DNA from 3 places in the Paenibacillus sp. tmac-D7 genome. Region 2 is predicted to be linked to each of the others. Evidence: riboswitches for the same ligand, from Rfam matches in the RefSeq annotation. Region 2 holds a riboswitch; each other region holds the start of a gene.

Region 1 (4,197 bases), on a different contig from region 2:
TTTGTTATAATAGGCGGCGGTTCCGCAAGAACCCATGTCCGGTCCAATTCGTATGCCGTCTACAGCCCGCAAGAAAGAAGCCGGAAGACGGGGAGCCATTCCATGTTTTAATAAATCGTTTTCAAGCAGCAGAATGGAACAAACAGCCTCTGTTTGCTTCTCTACAAATTCAATAATGTGACCTAAAATATCTTGTAGCGGCCTGCCTTTGGCAACCATTTCCAGAACCACATTTTGCTCGTTCAAATGATCTTGAATTAACTTTCGTTCAGTAATGTCGCGGCCGACAACAATTAACCACTCCCGCCGACCATCCTCGGCCATAACAGGTTCTTTAATAAACTCGATAATTACGGTCGAGCCGTCGGAACGCTTGAATTTTTCTTCAAAATGAATCGTTTTGCCTCGTCTCCAGGCTTCATTGTCGGTTTCTTCGCATGTATGAAAAAACTCTTCCATATGCGGCTTAGAACGTTGAAAATCAAGATTTGTTTTCCCCTTATACGCGTCACGGTCTAACTCAAATAACTGCAGCGCAGCATCATTCGCTTCAACCCATGCCCCTTTACCGTCTTTAAAAACAATGATATCAGGCATGATTTGAATTAATGTCAGCAGGTAATCACTTGTCTTCTCTTTTATATGTTCTAACATGGGCACCATCTCAGTTCCGTGAAGGTAAAATAATTACTCACATATTCGACATGAACCATCCGCATCCTCCATGCCCGTTAAAATTTTACCATTCAAAAACCACACCGTCTTTCGTCTCCTACGTCGTTCTTTCTTTATTGCGATTGAATAATTTCACAGCTGAATAAACGAGAAGACCGGCCACAATCACGGCGGCAACCGGGAACAAATACCCCTTCGCCAGCTCCCCGACCTCGTGCCAATTGGGACCAAGCTTGTACCCAAGATAAACGTATAAACTCGTTATAGGCAGCATGGCACAAAACGTAAATAACGAGAACTTCCAGACACTCATTCTGGCCATGCCGCACGGAAGCGAAACAGCGGTCCGAACCCCCGGGATAAACCGGCCCAGAAAAGCTACGCCCGCCCCATACTTATGGAAAAATCGTTCGGCCTTATCAATCTCTTTCGTCCGTATAAAAAAGAACTTGCCAAACTTTATTATCACCGGCCTCCCCCCATACTTTCCTAATGCGTATAGAGTCAAGGGTCCTGTTACCCCTCCGACTGTCCCTGCCAGAATAGCCAGCCCCAAGTTCATATCCCCTTCATAGACCCAATAACCGACGAGGGGAAGAACCAGCTCTGCCGGAACAAACTCGAAAGTCAGCGCCAAAACGACGCCTATGTACGATAATTGTTTGAAATAGCCAATAAACTCCAATAATATCTGTTCCATTACTCACCTCATCTTGTTTCCTTAGCAATACGCGAAAAAAAATCGACGGTTTCAGGTCTCATACAAACAAGAACACAACATCATCGTGTTGTGTTCTTGTCCAAAACCGATTTAAACGCTTCCCATAAAGCATGACTTAATTCAATAGCCTTCGTTTCAATCATAGAGGTCTGCACGACCCATTCTCCGGAAACATGTTGAATACGGACGGAATGGTCATGTTTATTTAAGTAGCTTAACATTTGTCCGATCGTTAATAATGGAAGCGCTTTATGTTTCTCGACCCCGTTCAAGTAATAAATCATCTCTTCGTGGTCACCCATAGCTATATATTCGCCTTCTTGTGGAATCCAATGGTTTCGCAGGTATTCTTTTTGAACATCTGTCAGTTCTTGCAGGTGGGAAGAAGTAATTCGCTGGAGCATCATGATCCTCCTTACTTAAGCTATGATGTTATCATAAAAACAAAAAAGACCCGAATCCAGCCAGGATGCGCTATCATCTAGCGCTTATCGTCCTGGACTGCGACGGGTCTGGAGCACAAAAAGACCCGGATTCACGGGTCAACGATGCAAGTCTGCATACATACACAATTTGACCCATCTACTGCTGACGAGGTTAGCTGTCGGGCTCGGGAAAGATGGTTCCCTACATGGAATGATTCGCCCCAATTTCATTGGTTCCCCCGCTTTCCGGTTTCGTGTAAACCGGAAATTAAGCGTGATTTCATCATACAAAACTGCTATTCGCAAGTCAATAATCCAAAATCTTACAATTCATTGAGAAGTTGTTCCGGTCGCTTACTCCACGCGAGTTATTTTCGCCTGCCGACGTACAACTTCGCCATCCGTCTTGTGCAGCTGATTCAGCAATTCGATCTGAAAACTGCCCGGATTGTCGGAGCCGGCGATCTGGACCGCTCGCTCTGCGGCAACCCCATAATAAGCCAATGCCGCCACAGCAGCAGCCGCTTGATCGTTCTCCACCGCAAGGAAGGCGCCGACCACCGAAGTCAGCAAGCAGCCTGTTCCGGTCACTTGGGTCAGCAGCGGCGTACCATTGCTCACCCGATACGTCGCCTCGCCGTCGCTCACATAATCGTCACGGCCTGTGACGATGACGACACAGCTCATCGCCCGCGCCGCTTGCCGGACAAGCGCAGGCACTTCCCCGGCCGCACTGCCTGCATCGTCCACGCCTTTAATGCTCCACGATTTCCCGACGACGTTAGCCACTTCCGCAGCATTGCCTCGAAGTACCGAGATCCGCAGCTCCTTCATGAGCGAACGGGCCGTTTCCGTGCGATATGCCGTCGCCCCGGCTCCCACCGGATCGAAAACAATCGGAACGCCATGCGCGTTCGCCGATTGCCCCGCGATCCGCATGGCGTGAACGATACGGTCGTCCAGCGTGCCTATATTCAAGACGAGGGCGCCGGCGATTTGCGCCATCTCTGCAACCTCTTCGTGAGCATATGCCATAACCGGCGATGCTCCTAAGGCCAGCAGGCCGTTCGCCGTGAAATTCGTTACGACTACATTCGTAATATTGTGCACGAGCGGTTTATGGATCCGCACCTTATCAAGAATATCCGCGAAATATTGAACGTTCATTACCCCATCCCCTTCTTCCGGTTACATGATACTATCTCATATCGCGGATGGTTTGCCAAGCGCTTTATACGAGCGCACAGATATAAATAAAGAAGCCCCCGCCATACACCCGCGAGAGCTTCAAATCCCGTTAGGTTTGATCATGTTGCAGAGCTTTCCCGATAGCTTTCATTGTTGGTTATTGGGGTTCTTTCTCGTTTCCAAGCAGTCCGGCTCCTGGCAATCCGAATAATACGTAGTCACCTTCTCGGAATCGAACGTGCCAATAATTTCAGCGCAATGCTTACACAAGATTACACCCAGGTCTACGCTAATCGAGGAGTTTTCCATGCATGATCCATCCTTTCTTTCATGAAGTCGGATTAGCTCGGCAGCCAAGCTGGCATTCGCCTTTTCAATAACATGTTATTCCTGTTTATTATACACTATTCTTCTTATTTATGTCGTTATATTTAACGATAATCTCGAATAAAATATTTAATTCAGGTTGTAATTTCATTAAGTACACACGGAATAGCAGAAATTCTTCCTTTATTGCTCACAACTCGCCGAGTTTGACCTGCATTGCCGGCGCCCGCCAACACGACTATACCGGCAGCTGCCGGCCAACGCCGCTTTACCCGAACTTGGTGACGACATACGTTCCCGTATTTGTAAAGCTGCTCATTTCCTCGAATATGCCGTTCACCTCGGAAAGCGAAACTTCTCGCGTCACCATTTTCCCCGGCGTCAATTTCCCGTTGGATACGAGGGGCAGTACAGCATGATAGCGATGCGCCGGCATGCCGAAGCTCGTAATGAAAGAAAGTTCTTTCAGGATCATCTCATCGACCGGAATCGCGATGGACCCCGCATCCTGCTTCGACGTCATGCCGATTTGAAGATGCCGGCCGCGCTTGCGCAAGCTTCTGATCGCGCTAACCGCCGTCTGCGACAGCCCGAGCGCGTCTACCGACACATCCGCTCCGCCTTGTGTCATTTCGTTGACGGCTGCAATCGGATCGGTCGTCCTGCTGTTGACCGTGTAAGCGGCTCCCATTTGCTTCGCCAAATCGAGGTTGGCATCGTTGATGTCCACGCCGATCACATTCGCCCCCATAGCGGAGGCGATATTGACCGCCGATAGACCTACCCCTCCGCAGCCGTAAACAACAACCCACTCGCCGGGAAGCACCTGAACCCGGTCCACGATGCCGTGGAAAGCGGTAA
Region 2 (4,197 bases):
TCGCAATCATGTAGCCGCGGTCATTGAAGATGTGCGCGGACTGGCCTGGGAGCTTCGCCCTTCGGTGCTGGATGACCTCGGCGTCGTACCGGCGCTCCGGACCTATATCGACAATTACTCCAACCATTACGGAATTCGCGTCCATTTCCGCAGCAACCTGCGCCAACGTCTCGATGCCAATAAAGAAACGACCATCTACCGGATCGTTCAGGAGGCCCTGACGAACACCGCGAAATATGCGGATGTAGCTGAAGCCCGCGTCGAGCTGCTCGAACACGATACCTATGTCGAAGCGCATGTGGAGGACGATGGGAAGGGCTTTGTCCGCGATACCTCGTCCCAAGGCGTCGGGCTGTTCAGTATGGAAGAAAGGGCCCGCAGCGTCTACGGCACATTCACGGTCCGTTCCAGGCCCGGGCATGGAACGAAGGTTTCATTCATCGTACCGAAATGAAAGGCCGACTTCACAGCGGCCTTCCTCCAAGCCATAACTTCTCATCGTCTTCCTTCGTCTTGATCGAGGCGACGAACCGGCTGTCGATGGCTTTCTCTTCAAAAGCGGACTCCTGCAGCTCACACCAGTATAACTGCTTTAAGAGCGTGGAGAGCGTCGCTTCGTCTTGCTCCAGCAAGGCGCCGATCTTCACCGCGCAGCTGCGGTCGTACACCCCGTGCAGCGGATGCGCGCTGCCGCCTATGGCAGGGATGGCCGCTTCAAACCCTTCCTGCTCACGGGCGAGCAGCAATTCCGCCGCCTTCGAAGAGATATAAGGCATGTCGCAGCTGACAACCCATACATGCGGTTGCTGCGCTAAGGTTAAGCCCGCGTGCATCCCGCTTAGGGGACCCTTGCCGGGGAAATAGTCCGTAATGATTCGAACCCCCCGGTCTACCTTTCGCAGGAAGGGGGTCGGATCGTTCGTAGCGATGATGATCTCCTCACAGCATTTTTCCATCTCACGAATTTGACGCTCCACGATCGTCATGTTGTCCAGCATGAAGAACGCCTTGTTTTCTCCGTTCGCCCCCCGGTTTCGCCCCCCTGCCAATATCAGTCCGGACATCATAACCATTCACTCCTTCTCTGCATTGGGCTTGTTTTATATGCTTATTACATCATTTCCGCTGTCCAAAGGCAGTGATTTGCATCACTTCCGAAAGACGGTACACACCATGCGGTTCTCCGATAAGGTTTCCATGTTTTTGACAGCAGGCTTCGACAGCTTCCTTAGAAAAACTTGTGTACTATTAAACTAGCAGATGAAACTAGCAGCAATACCGTCATTTTCTATGTAAAGGAGGCCGTTACGTTGGCAAATGAGGTATTCCAGGAAGAAGAGTTGAAGTATCTGTTGCCGTTCGGACCCAGAGAAAACCATGAGACGCCCGCTCCTTCGAAGAAACCGAAACTAACCATTCGATATCTCCATAATCTGATTACGGAGCTGCAGCAGCAAAACTTGCTGCTTGCTCAGCAGGTTCATGACTTGGAGCGGCAGTTGTTTGAATGTCGTCAGACGCATATCGAGTTAGCCGCAGCCGCCGAACAACAAGCTCTGAAGGAATCGGAGACGAAGGATGAACCCGATTCGTTCCATGATGACCAGGAGGCTTTCCGAATTTCCCGTTCCAAACGTCATCAGGCTGCCAAGAAGGTATCCTTTTGGTCCGTTTTATTCCGTTTTTAGCGTGCAAACGGCTTGCAGCTTGGAATAGCTTCCGGCTTATGAACCCCATCAATATGAAAAACCTGGCCGACGGCCAGGTTCTTTTCTGTGCAAGCCCCTACGATTGAGCTTGAGGATTATTATGACGTGACTCGTTTAGCTCCTACATACTTTTTACTCCAGTAACCGGTTGTCAAACTTGCCACCGAGACGCCGCCGGAATTGGTCGCTGAAATAAATTGTTGATTGCCTAAATAAATCCCTACGTGGGAGGTTCTGTTTTTCTCCGCAAAAAAAACAAGATCTCCCTCCTGAGGGATGCTCACCGCCTTGCCTGCAGTCTCGTACATTTCCAGGGATGTTCTGGGCAAATCGATGCCGTTGAGCCCGTATATATAGTCCACAAATCCGGAGCAATCAAAGCCATTCGGTGTACGGCCGCCCCATACATAAGGAACTCCCAGGTACTTATAGGCAATTTGCGTGACAGACGGTTTTGGCTTCGGCGCATACCAAGCCGGGGCATGATATAATCCGTCTTCGTTAATAATAGCAATCCGGTTATCCGCATCCCACTGGACTCTATAGCCGAACGTCTCGGATACGAAGCGTAGAGGGAGATATACGCTGCCTTGTATAAATTGCGCAGGAGCATCCATGCTGACAACCTTTTTATTAACCAGAGCTTTTCGATCCCCGGTTTGCAAGGCGATCGTTTTGTTGTTGTTGGTTAACGTAACTTTCACCCGCGCTTGTTCCATGCTCCACTCAACCTTGTAACCAAGCTTCTCAACGAGCACACGTAAAGGGATTTGCAAAGTGTTGGTGTTATCGATATAAGGCTGTGCTTCGGGGAAGGAAACCAGGCTGTCGTTAATCTGCACTTTAACATCATTGGCGGCAGCTTGTGCTGTTCCCGCATGAAACATGGCAAGCAGTCCGATCGAGGAAAAAGCGCACGACCAAATAAGCTTCTTGCAAAAACGATTCAAATCAAATTCCTCCTGCGGCCTTCGAGGTTAGTTGACGGATTCGGAAGAGGCTGCTCCCTAGTTCGATAGTTAACGAACATTCACCCCATGGTAAAGAATCCCCCGTACCAGATCTTCTGCTGAACTGGATTCGGCCCATTATTTTTATTAGAGTAGCATAGTGGTTTCATGGACTTCAAACTTATAACTGCCATGAATTACATTGATTTCCTTTCTTTTCGTTTTATTTTGGGTTTTGACACATCTGTGCTAAATTTTGTAAAAAAAGCCCGCGACCGCTCATTAGAGCCGTCTCGGGCTTTCGACATATCAGACAAGGCTTGCGACGGATGGTCACGAGTTCTACAGGAGCTCTTATTCCCTATCAGGCGTCGGCCGCACAGCGAAAACCGATATTCCCCGTGGAGCTATCCGGTGTATTTTTACTGCGGGCAGCGACTCTGTACCGGTTGCAATACGATTTGTGGCACAAATAGGAGCCTCCGCGCAGCACCTTCTCCTGACCTGTTGGCGGACCTTGCGGGTTTATTAGCGGGGCGGCCGGATGATTCGCGCTAAACCAGTCCGAGCACCATTCCCATACGTTGCCGGAAACATTATACAGCCCGTAATCGTTCGGTTTATAAGCATGGACAGGCGCGGTTCCGGCATAACCGTCGCTGCAGTTATTTTTCTCCGGAAACTTGCCCTGCCAAATATTGCAGCGATGCTCCCCATCCGGTTTGAGGACATCCCCCCACGGATAACGCTTTTGCACAAGACCGCCTCTTGCCGCATACTCCCATTCCGCTTCGCTCGGCAGCCGTTTACCGGCCCATTGGCAATAAGCATACGCATCATGCCAGGAAACATGAATCACCGGATGGTCCATGCGGTCATCAATGTGAGAATCCGGACCTTCCGGATGCTTCCAGCATGCACCGTTCACGGCCCACCACCAGGGCGTCTGCCGAACCGTTTGTGTCACTCCTTGCGCAGTTTCGGCGGAAACGAACAAGTGGAACACAAAGGACCAGCCAAAGATCTCCGCTTCCGTGCGATAACCGGTAGCATCGACAAATGCCTTGAATTCCGCATTGCTCACTGTATAAGGATCGATATAAAAGGGATCCAGCCGAACCGAACGAACGGGGCCTTCGCCATCTTGGGCAAACCCTTCCTGATCCGCAGTTCCCATTAAAAACTCACCGCCGGGCAAATAAATCATGCCTTCTTTAGGATCTTTGGACGAGGGTATGATGTTCAGGGGCAAGGAATGAGCATCCGGTAAGCTCGAATCCTCTCTGCTGGCCGAGCAGCAGCCCGGTTTTTTTGCATTCATTTCAATCATCCTCCACGATTAAACAGAGCCCCTACAGCTTCGGATAGCCGTGACCGAATTCCGCAGGATGTCTCCGTTTCAGCTCTGAAATAGCATGACCGCGTCCTGTCTGCTCCAACCACTGCGTATACTTCGGCAAGAAACCTTTGGCATGATAAGGTCCTCCCTCTTTCATAACCGTCCACAGCGGATCTACGTCGAAAGGCATCGTCTCCAT
Region 3 (4,197 bases), on a different contig from region 2:
CTTTCACGGCGCCGAGCATAGCCGGTTCTCGCATTCGCTGGGTGTTTATGAAGTAACACGCAAAATCATCTCGCAGTTCGAGCGTAATCAATATGAAGATTGGCCGAGAGAAGAACGTCTGTTATGCTTGTGCGCGGCGCTTCTGCATGATGTCGGACACGGTCCCTTCTCGCATTCGATTGAGAAAACGTTCGGGACTCACCATGAGGATTGGTCATGCCGAATCGTACTCGGCAACACGGAAGTCAACGAAGTGCTGAAACGCGTTTCTCCGACGTTCCCGCAGCAGGTAGCGGGCGTTATTGCCAAGACGTACCAGCAAGAAATCGTCGTCAGCCTCGTCTCGAGTCAGCTGGACGCGGACCGGATGGATTACCTGCTGCGCGATGCTTATTTCACCGGCGTAAATTACGGCACCTTCGATCTGGAGCGAATTTTGCGCGTGATGCGGCCGTATCAAGGACATATCGTAGTTAAGGAAAGCGGGATGCACGCCGTTGAGGATTATTTGATGTCCCGATACCAGATGTATTGGCAAGTGTACTTCCATCCGGTTACCCGAAGCGCGGAAGTCGTCCTGCATAAAATTTTTCAAAGAGCCAAACAACTGTTTGAAGAAGGGTATCCGTTCCACTTTCTGCTCGAACCGCTGCCCAGCTTGTTCGGCAATCGGCTGACCACAGAAGAATACCATTTGCTGGATGAAGCGTTGATGCAAACGGTGCTGATGCAATGGACGATGGAAGAGGATGCGGTGTTGGCTGATTTGTGCTCACGCTTCTTGCAGCGGCGTTTATTCAAATATGTAACGCTGGAAATTATGGACGTCGGCATGCTGGAACGGCTTCGTGAAAAAATAGGCAATCTAGGATTAGATCCCTCCTATTACCTGGAAGTCGATTTCCCGTCCGATCAATCCTATGATGTGTACCGGCCGGGCGAACAGGATGAGAAACTGCCGATTTTATTGCTCGATGCGCACGACACGTTGACGGAAATCTCGCGAAAATCCGAAATCGTGCGTTCGATCAGCGGGATCCAGAACGGAAAATACCACCTGTATTACCCGCAGGAACTCGTATTGAAACATCTTCCAGCTTTGGATAAAGAAATTCGGAAGCTGCTAAGATCTTAAACGACATATAGAAGATGAAGGAGAAAACGTTATGCTAATCGACACACATGCACACCTGAATGCGCCGCAATTCGATGAAGACCGACACGAGGTGATTGCGCGCGCAAGAGACAACGGAATAAGTCGAATCGTGAATATTGGATTTAATCGGGAGACGATTCCAAGCTCCTTGGCGCTGGCTGAGCAGTACGATTTCATCTACTCGACGGTGGGCTGGCATCCGACGGAAGCCAAAGATATGAGGGAAGAAGATCTCGCCTGGATCGAATCGTTGTGTCGTCACGAGAAAGTGGTTGCCATCGGCGAAATCGGGCTTGATTACCATTGGGATACGTCGCCGAAAGACGTACAGAATCGGGTATTCCGCGAACAAATTCGTCTGGCCCGCAGGGTCGGCCTGCCGATTGCGATCCATAACCGCGATGCGCATCAAGACGTCGTACAAACGCTGCGCGAGGAGAAAGCGGCGGAGGTCGGCGGCGTGATGCATTGTTACTCCGGCAGCTGGGAGACGGCCAAAATGTGTCTCGATATGAATTTTTACATTTCTTTCGGCGGCCCAGTAACTTTCAAAAATGCCAAGCAACCGAAAGAGGTACTCGAGAAGGTGCCGATGGACCGGCTTTTGATTGAAACCGATGCGCCTTATTTAACTCCGCATCCATATCGGGGCAAGCGAAACGAGTCCGCTTACGTCCGTCTTGTCGCCGAAACGGCGGCCGAAATCAAGGGCATTTCGATCGAGCAATTAGCCGAAGCGACGACTCGAAATGCGATGGAACTTTTTCGTTTAAAGTGAGTGTGTCGGGCTCTGGGAAACGCTTGCATAAACGCTGTTACTTATAGCGAATCGAGAAAAATAAAGAAAACAGCTAAATCGGTTCGTGCGAATGAGATATAGATGTATTTTATTCGCGTAATGAGTATATTTAAACGAAAATGGGTAAAAACCGTTCTTTTTTTATACGTTTGTATACTTTACAACCAAACCCCTCGCGTCGTACACTCAATAATAACTTCATACGATTACCAGAATTCCAACATCGCTGAGTTTCCGAAAGGAAAACGGGGGAACCACATCGCGGCGGTCCATTCATGATTGCCAAGGTGTTTTTTAGGGGTGAATCTCTGGGGCGGGCAACTGTCCCGGGGTAGGGCGACTCTCAAGTCCGAATCCGTCAGCTAACCTCGTAAGCGTCTAGAGAGAGGTAACGCATTGTCGTGTGCTTTTATTTTCATTTGGACAAAATGAGAAAAGTCACGGGAAGGTTCCTCTTCTCCGCTGACTTTTTTTTGTGTTTCCCGTAAAAGGGATTCGTGTCCAAGCTGGCTACTCTTTACACCCGAGGGGGGTGAATACGGCAGGCAAGTGGATACTCTGATGTCAGCAGCACAAACGTTGGTAATGGCAATCAAACAATTTACCATAGTCGCGTCAGAATCTTATCATGCATAACACTCGAATGGCGAGGCTTTAAGGAGGACCGAACAAGTGGGCGCTGAAACACCAGGGCAAACCCATGTAAGACGATCATCCAGCATGACCTTCGCGTTGCGATGGACGCATGAAAACTTGCGTATGATTTCGATTATCGCTCTCATTTCATTCGCTATGACTTTCATGTTCTTGATGATGTTGCACGGTACGGCCATTAAGCGCGTATCGATCGTTGTAGACGGACAGGAACGCACGTTCCAAACCCGGGAAGAGGTACTGCAACGAGTACTGGATGAGCAAGGAATCGCAGTAAGCGAGAACGACCGTATTTCCCATGCGCTGGATGCAAAGGTGAAATCGGGCGACCGCATTGCGATCACGCATACGACGCCGGTGCAATTAACCGCCGACGGCGAGACGAAGACAGTTTACACGGTTGGCAAGACGGTAGAGGCCGCTCTGCAGGATTTGAACGTCCCTGTGGGCGAACTCGATAAAGTCATTCCGGCTAAGGAAACGGAAGTAAGCCCTCATGCGGAACTGAAGGTTGTCCGCGTGACGAAAGAAACAGCAGATGTGCAAGAACCGATCGCATTCGATACAGTAACCAAGAGCGAGCCCCAATTGTTAAAGGGCAAAGAGCAAGTATTGCAGGAAGGTCAGAAGGGCCTCCTTGTGAAGAAGCTGGAGAAAGTGTATGAAGACGGCGTGCTTGTGTCGGAGCAGGTCGTGGATCAGCAAGTACAAACCGAGAGCAAACAACGCATTGTGGCCGTCGGGACGAAAAATCCGGTTGTCGTTCTGTCCTCTTCATCGCCGAACGTCGAGGAGTTGACCAAGAACGGCGTCAAATTCGGCTACAAGCAAGTAATCAAAAACGTTACGCTAACCGCTTATTCGGCGGGGGTGTCATCCACCGGCAAGGATGAAAGTCATCCGCAATACGGCGTAACTTCTTCGGGCGCGAAGGTAACGGAAGGTCGCACGATTGCAGTCGATCCTAAAGTGATCCCGATCGGCTGGTGGGTCTATATCGAGGGCATCGGCTTCCGCCGAGCCGAAGATACAGGCAGCGCTGTGAAAGGGAACAAGATCGACGTCTTTTTCGAGAACGGTGACTATGCAACTCGTTTCGGTACGAAGCGCGGTTATACGGTATACATTATCGGTCCCAAAAAACCGTCGGCGGATTAGGCGCTTGCAATTCGGAAAGACTACATTCATTATATATAGATCGGCAGATAAGAAGAGGTGCTCGTGAGGCGTCCCTCTTCTTTTTCTCTTGTTCACGAAGGAAGGTACGTGCACATGATTAAAGAAATTATCGTAGTGGAAGGTAAGGACGATACGGTAGCCATTAAACGAGCGGTAGAAGCGGAAACCATCGAAACGGGCGGTTCGGCGATCAATGCGGACGTTATTCGACGCATTAAGCTTGCGCAAGAACGGCGGGGCGTAATCGTATTCACGGATCCCGATCATGCCGGGGAGCGTATTCGCAAAATTATTACGAAGGAAGTACCCGGCGCGAAGCATGCCTTCCTGACGCAGGAGGCGGCGACAAGCAAGGGCGATATCGGCGTCGAGAACGCATCGGTCGAAGCGATTCGCACGGCACTGGCCA

Evidence for each region. Region 2 has a riboswitch for cyclic di-AMP ahead of FKP33_RS08275 (C40 family peptidase). Riboswitches for the same ligand answer to the same signal wherever they lie in the genome.
Region 1: another riboswitch for cyclic di-AMP. It lies ahead of FKP33_RS08895 (hypothetical protein); the one in region 2 lies ahead of FKP33_RS08275 (C40 family peptidase).
Region 3: another riboswitch for cyclic di-AMP. It lies ahead of FKP33_RS22650 (resuscitation-promoting factor); the one in region 2 lies ahead of FKP33_RS08275 (C40 family peptidase).

Annotation. Positions count from the first base shown of each region.
Region 1 covers NZ_VIDW01000009.1:74,712-78,908, reverse strand. The annotation lists gene FKP33_RS08905 (diguanylate cyclase domain-containing protein) at 1-654, opposite strand, end outside; gene FKP33_RS08900 (DedA family protein) at 773-1,375, opposite strand; gene FKP33_RS08895 (hypothetical protein) at 1,456-1,800, opposite strand; cyclic di-AMP (ydaO/yuaA leader) riboswitch at 1,968-2,106, opposite strand; gene thiM (hydroxyethylthiazole kinase) at 2,176-2,988, opposite strand; gene FKP33_RS08885 (GapA-binding peptide SR1P) at 3,157-3,318, opposite strand; gene FKP33_RS08880 (zinc-binding dehydrogenase) at 3,605-4,197, opposite strand, start outside.
Region 2 covers NZ_VIDW01000008.1:109,512-113,708, forward strand. The annotation lists gene FKP33_RS08260 (PAS domain-containing sensor histidine kinase) at 1-454, shown strand, start outside; gene mobA (molybdenum cofactor guanylyltransferase) at 465-1,067, opposite strand; gene FKP33_RS08270 (hypothetical protein) at 1,311-1,688, shown strand; gene FKP33_RS08275 (C40 family peptidase) at 1,808-2,659, opposite strand; cyclic di-AMP (ydaO/yuaA leader) riboswitch at 2,661-2,805, opposite strand; gene FKP33_RS08280 (formylglycine-generating enzyme family protein) at 3,024-3,980, opposite strand; gene FKP33_RS08285 (sulfatase family protein) at 4,012-4,197, opposite strand, start outside.
Region 3 covers NZ_VIDW01000048.1:17,737-21,933, reverse strand. The annotation lists gene FKP33_RS22660 (HD domain-containing protein) at 1-1,135, shown strand, start outside; gene FKP33_RS22655 (TatD family hydrolase) at 1,167-1,934, shown strand; cyclic di-AMP (ydaO/yuaA leader) riboswitch at 2,170-2,348, shown strand; gene FKP33_RS22650 (resuscitation-promoting factor) at 2,676-3,767, shown strand; gene rnmV (ribonuclease M5) at 3,882-4,197, shown strand, end outside.